Regions from separate parts of the Anabaena sp. CS-542/02 genome, predicted to be linked through region 2. Evidence: predicted binding sites of a transcription regulator. Region 2 holds the regulator's gene; the other holds the start of a gene.
The links. The regulator NtcA, encoded in region 2, controls nitrogen genes in cyanobacteria. The targets are predictions, from matches to a motif close to TNTGTANNNNNNNNTACANA.
Positions count from the first base shown of each region.

Region 1: PN447_RS00080 (DUF3120 domain-containing protein) is a predicted target of NtcA. The motif match lies at 1,973-1,992, and genes of this name have one in related genera.

Region 1 is NZ_JAQMTM010000001.1:15,130-18,558, reverse strand. It holds gene PN447_RS00090 (TIGR03279 family radical SAM protein) at 1-801, opposite strand, end outside; gene PN447_RS00085 (undecaprenyl-diphosphate phosphatase) at 828-1,790, opposite strand; gene PN447_RS00080 (DUF3120 domain-containing protein) at 1,995-2,795, shown strand; gene psbU (photosystem II complex extrinsic protein PsbU) at 3,170-3,429, shown strand, end outside.
Region 2 is NZ_JAQMTM010000072.1:4,317-7,745, forward strand. It holds gene PN447_RS07245 (DUF3084 domain-containing protein) at 1-876, opposite strand, end outside; gene ntcA (global nitrogen regulator NtcA) at 1,066-1,737, opposite strand; gene fabI (enoyl-ACP reductase FabI) at 2,113-2,889, shown strand; gene hisB (imidazoleglycerol-phosphate dehydratase HisB) at 3,034-3,429, shown strand, end outside.

The sequences.
Region 1 (3,429 bases), on a different contig from region 2:
TAATTGTTGGCGAAATTTCTGGGACATGGTTTTGACTTGGGAAATCACTTCTTGAGCCTTTTCCCTTGTTACCGGTATCAGTTCATCTGCTGCTGGGCGAAACCGCGTCAAACCCAGGGGAACTACTGCTACTGATGCCACAGCGGGTAATCCTCCAGTATGAAATACTGCTAAGTCTTTCAGTGTTTGTTCTAGGTGTTGACCATCATTGATCCCAGGACAAACAACTACTTGAGCATGAATTTGTAGTCTGCGGTCTTGGAACCATTTAATTTGTTGTAAAATTTTGCCTGCACGTTGATTTTTTAGCAGTCTAATTCTGATTTCCGGTTCCGTAGCATGAACAGAAACGAACAAGGGAGACAGGCGCATTTGTTCAATCCGCAGCCATTCTCTTTCGGGTAAATTGGTCAGGGTTAAATAGGAACCATATAAAAAGCTCAGACGGTAATCATCGTCCTTTAAGTACAAGCTGGAACGCTTACCGGGTGGTTGCTGGTCAATAAAGCAAAAGGGACAACGGTTATTACATTGAATTAAACCGTCAAATAGAGCAGTTTCAAACTCTAGTCCCAAGTCTTCATCGTAATCTTTTTCTATTTCAATGTGATGAGTTTTTCCAGATGGGTCTAAAACTTCTAGTTCTAGCACTTCGTCAGCGCAAAGAAACTGATAATCAATTAAATCACGGGGCTTTATGCCATTGATGGCAACTATAGCATCCCCCGCTTCAAAGCCAATTTCTGCGCCTATAGAATCGGGTAATACTCTGGTGATTTGAGCGGGACGGATGGTAGACATGATGAGAAACCCGGAACCAATGAATATCAACTATTGTTCAACAATCCGGCGCTAATCGCACCCAAGATTGCTACACCAAAGGCCAGGCGATACCAAATAAATACCCAGGTGCTTTGGGTTTTTAGGAATTGTATCAACCCAGCGATCGCTATATATGAAAATATCCCAGATGAAATGACTCCGACAACCATAGGAACCATACCCACATTACCTACACCCACTTCTAAAAAATCTTTCAACTCCACTAATCCTGCTAGGGTAATGGCGGGAATTCCCAGCAAAAACGAAAATCTTGCAGCTGTATCCCGCTCTAAGTTCATAAATAGTCCACCAGTCATGGTGGAACCTGAACGAGATACCCCAGGGATTAAAGCCAAGCATTGAACTAAACCCATCCATAACCCATCTTTCATCGTCAGATGCTCAAAGTCACGTTGGCGTTTACCCAGTTTTTCTGCTATTCCCAATAACAGTGACATGAATATAGAGGCTATGGCAATGGCTGTTAGACTTCTCAGGGGTGAATTATCGTAGTCTGGTATTAATCCTTTAATTAACAGTCCAAAGAAGATAATCGGGACTGTTCCCAAACTAATTCCCACAAATAGCTTGAAGTCATGGCTTTGGTAGTTTTTGACGGCGATCGCTTTTGCTGCTCCCTTGATAATTTGCGTCATATCACCCCAGAAATACCACAGCACAGCCACAATACTACCCAGCTGAATAATCGCCGTAAAAGCTACCCCCGGATCCCCCCAACCCAGCACTACAGGTACAACCTTTAAATGTGCTGAACTGCTGATGGGAAGAAATTCAGTCATTCCCTGGACAAAGCCTAAAAAAATAGCTTGCAGGATATTCAGTTGCTGTACCTCCTCTGACCCCAGGAGAGTTTCGGTACTTAAAACCTTTGCCGGAAATGCTGCAACCGAGTAAATAGCAGATGCTGCACTTAGGAATACGAACCATTGCCGTTTTGATAAAACCATTTAATTTATTTGTGATAGCCAAGCGCTAGAACCAATTATAAAAACATCTGTTTAGGCCACTTGCCAGGAAAAATTCATCAGCACAGTTTACCCTGCTGCTAGTCAATTTATGCAAAACTTAGCTAAACTAAAAATCCCCCCCCATGGCATTTTTAACTGTGATATCTTAATTAACATAAAGTTTAGTAACAAATATTAAAAACTTTGATTAACAATACTTTGTCTTCCTATGGCTGCACCACGCAGGCTCTCACTACTCCCCAAACTCCTATAAATACTGATTTACCCCCCAGTGAACCGGGGCAAAATAGTATCAATAAGTTAGAATCTACACTTGGCTTATCTGCTTCCCTACCCATATCTACGACCAAGGGACAGACTTGGTTAATCTTGGCTGCGGCTGTGTTTTTGGTATCAGTACCAGTATTTATAGAAGCGCCATTAGTGCGATCGCTACCAGTGCTAAGTGTAGCCCTGACAGGATTTTGGGTATGGCTGAGTTTTATTTTAATGTCGCGTCCTCAAACTTATATATGGGGAGATTTGCTTTTTGGCTTTAGCTGGAGTTGGTTAGCAGGAGCCATTTACTGGGGTTGGTTACGTTGGGAACCTTTATGGCATTTACCAGTAGAATCAATCGGTTTGCCATTTGCCGCTTGGTGTCTCCTCAAGAATTGGGGACCAATTGGTAACTGGTTTTATTTAGGTTCTTTACTCGGTACAGTTTTAACTGATGTATATTTTTATATAGTAGACTTGATGCCCTATTGGCGGCAAATTATGCAGGTAGACCCGAATAATGTGTCACCAATATTACAAAATGCCTTAATCCAAGTACAAACGCCCTGGGGACAAGGCTGGGCAGGAATGGGGCTACTAATGCTATTAACCGCAGGGGTTTTACCCTTACGTACAAAATCAAAACATTGGTACGCATTTAGTGGCGCAGTTTTAAGTACAATTTTGGTAGATAGCCTGTTCTTAATAGCTGCATCTGCCGCTTAAAAATTCTCTCAATATGTTGCTAGTATAGAAAAAACCTATCTGTAGGTTTTGCCAAAATCCCAGTCATCTAGATAACTTTTTGTAAACATCAGACCCAACCCAGTAGCAGCAAATATTGCGGGTATTAATACACTGTATATTAGTTTTTGATGACTGCTATGTGCTGACTAGGTTATGAAGCTCCAATCTCAGGTAAACGAAGATCATGACGATTATATAGATATACTCAACCTATCTATGGTCAAGAACCGAAGATGAGACGCTGACCAGTATTCAACGGTATGCTTAACTTCTTTGGCCTGAATTCAGCTTATAGTTGATAGCATTTAGCAAATCATGATTGTCTTATTTTGATGGAAAGAGGGAGAAAAATTGTGAAAACATTGGTGCGTTTATTAACAGTATTTAGCTTGGTAGTCGGATCCTGGGGATGGCTGGGAACAACTCAGATAGCTGCGGCTGCTAATATAAACAGTGTGACTTTTAGTCCAGTGGCAGTTTTGGCGGTGACACGGCAGAATAGAGCGGATGCTAAGTTAGGCACAGAATTTGGTCAAAAAGTTGATTTGAATAATACCAACGTGCGAGCTTTTCAACAGTATCCAGGTCTGTACCCCACCCTAGCCAAAAAAAT
Region 2 (3,429 bases):
TGCTTGCAACAGTTGTATTACCAGTTCACGGGCTGCACTAGGTTGGTTAACGCGAACCACTTTCGCAGCCAGGACTTGATTGCGAACTAGTGCGAGTTTGCCCAGACGTAGGTCACGGTATGACTGATAATACTTTTCTAGCCTTGCGACTTCTTGTTCTAAAAAATTCTGTTGTTTTTCTAATTCTTTGAGGAGGGCTTCCCTTGTGGCGATTACTTGCTCTCGTGCGGCAATTTCTTGATTACGTTTTTTGATCAGTGCATCAAGTTGGGTAATTTTGCGATCGCGCCCTTCTATTGCTGTTTTAGCTTCGGCATAAAGTCGTTGTCGTTCTCCCCTCAGTTGTGCAATAGCCCGCTGGAGTGTTTGTCTTTGCTCGTAAACGCTTTGTAGTTCAGTTAAAGCTTGTTGATACTGACTTACTACTTCACCTAGCTGGGTTTGGGTACGTTGAAGTTGAGTTTGTGTTGCTTTTTGTTTAGCGTTAGCTGCTTGTAAGGACTTATTAATTACCTGCAACTGTCGCTCCGCCTTAGTTTGTTCAATTCTAGCTGTGCTTAACTCAACCTCTACCTGGCTTTTCTCCGATTCGGCAATTTTGAGCTGTTCCCGCTTGTTTCTCAGGTCTTTTTGAATATCTTCTAGCTCAAATACCCCTTGCCGTAATCCTTCATCAGCGGCAAATAAGATCCCTAATGTTGAAGCCGAAATTAAGCCGCCAGTAAATATAGTTACTAGTACAGCCGTTTTTTTTGGACGCAGGTTAAATAGTGAGAGGCGTGCTTTGCCAACTCGTGTGCCAATGCGATCGCCCACGGTGGCAATTACGCCCCCCAAAATTAAAATTGCCGCGATCAGGATGTACCCGGTGGTCATCTTCAGCTACCGTTCACGTAGTGTGCCGGATGCATAATGCTTCCAGATACAGCCTACTACTTTCAAGGATGATCTTGTAGGGGAAGACAGATAGGCAATAGCTGAAACTACTGAGAATTTTCGATTTATCCCCAATGGGTGTAATTTTGAAGAACACAACCCTTACCACTCCACCTCCCCCGATTGATTTTAAGTGAACTGCTTACTTAAGGTAACAGGTTTATGCACCGTAATCTTCTTTTTGTGGATAGAAATCATTTGTTTCTCACGCAAGTCCCCTAATAACCTAGTGACCGTTACCCGAGTTGAACCAATTGCCTCAGCGATCGCCTGATGAGATAACTTCAGATCAATCGTAATCCCATCCGCACAAGGAACACCAAAATCACGACAAAGAATTAACAGAAAACTTACCAATCTCGAACCCATATCCCGGTGAGCCAAGGTTTCAATCATCATCTCTGTCTGTAAAATCCGCGAAGATAGGCCTCGCAGCATCAACATTGATAATTCTGGATTTTCCTTAAAGGCTTGCTCCACCTGTTCAATGGGGGCTGACAGTAACTCTACAGGCGTAAATGCGACTGCATGGTAAAATCTATCAGACTTATTTCCCGTCAGTAATGACAACACACCAAAAACACTATTTTCCCGCAGCAGTGCTACCGTTATTTCCTCTCCTGCCTCATATACCCTGGAAAGTTTCACAGCACCCTTCAAAAGAAAATAAACTCGTTCAGCAGGATCGCCGGGAAAAAATATTGTTTTATTGCGTTCAAATGTTTCTACAACTGGAGGAAATGCTCCGGTCGCCATCTGACGAAATACATTTGCTAGGGCTTTATCTTGTGTCACGATCATCTCCCTTCCCCTACCCAATGCCGGAAAAACAAAAACTGATTACCTAAGAATACACCTGAAAAATCAATAAAGCACCGTCAACCTTTCTGTACATTCCTATACTCAAACCCATAACTTCATCGTTATTTGTTCATAATGATACATAATTTTTCATCTTTTTAGCTAGTAGTTGTTATAAGTACTTACACAGTTAAGGTCATCAGGTTTTTCCCCAAAAAATTCACGATATCTTGAGAATATATTCAGGATTATCTAGAGAAAGTTTTCAGAAAACAGTCCCCTAAATGATCATTTGTGCAAATGATGTGCCAAACCAAGAGCAACTCGGCGCAGATTCTAGTATGCTCCTAATGATTGATCTCATTCACAATTTCTATGCTGAATCTGACTGGAAAAAACGCCTTAGTTACAGGGATTGCCAATAACCGTTCCATTGCCTGGGGGATTGCTCAACAACTGCATCAAGCCGGAGCTAACTTGGGTATTACCTACCTACCAGATGAGCGAGGTAAGATGGAGAAAAAGGTGGCGGAATTGGTAGAACCTCTCAACCCCAGCTTATTTGTTCCCTGTAATGTGCAAGATGACGAACAGGTGAAATCTACCTTTGAAGCAGTTCAAGATCAGTGGGGAAGATTGGACATTCTCATCCACTGTCTGGCCTTCGCTAACAGAGAGGATTTGACCGGTGGATTTAGCCAAACCTCACGTTCTGGGTTCAAAACAGCCTTAGAAATCAGCACCTACTCACTAGTGCAGTTAAGCGGTGCGGCTAAACCGCTGATGACCGAAGGGGGTAGTATCATCACCCTCACATATCTGGGTGGTGTCAGGGCAATTCCTAACTACAACGTCATGGGAGTAGCTAAGGCCGGATTAGAAGCTAGTGTACGTTATTTGGCGGCTGAACTCGGACCACACAATATTCGGGTGAATGCCATTTCCGCCGGGCCGATACGCACATTAGCATCTTCAGCAGTAGGCGGAATTTTAGATATGATTCACCATGTAGAAGAAGTAGCTCCCCTGCGACGCACTGTTACTCAGCAAGAAGTGGGCAATACTGCTGCTTTCTTGTCTAGCGATTTAGCCAGTGGCATTACAGGACAAGTTTTGTATGTAGATGCAGGATATGAAATCATGGGAATGTAATAATTAATCATTGTTAAGGTTAACGGTTGACGGTTGACGGTTGGCGGTTAACCGACAAAATACAGTTACCAAGCATCACTCATCAGTCATGCGCCCTCCATAGGGTCTGTGATTTCCCCATTCCCCATTCCCGATTCTCCACCTATGCAAACAAGCGATACCTTCGGCAAGGACTCACTCCAAGGCCAAATTAATTCGACTCACACTGCTCGCATAGCCTCGATTCATCGCACCACTGGCGAAACTGATATAAAAGTTACTATTAACTTGGATGGTACAGGCATCTGCACAGCAGCAACTGGGATTCCATTTTTAGATCATATGTTGCATCAAATTTCCTCCCATGGGCTGATTGACTTAAATGTACAAGCCCGGGGAGACTGGGAAATTGATGATCACCACACGAATGAAGATGTGGGTATCACTTTAGGGCAAGCTTTCAGTCAAGCCCTAGGTAACAGGAAAGGTATTACTCGTTTTGGTAATTTTCTGGCACCATTGGATGAAGCTTTAGTGCAAGTGGTGCTGGACTTTTCTGGC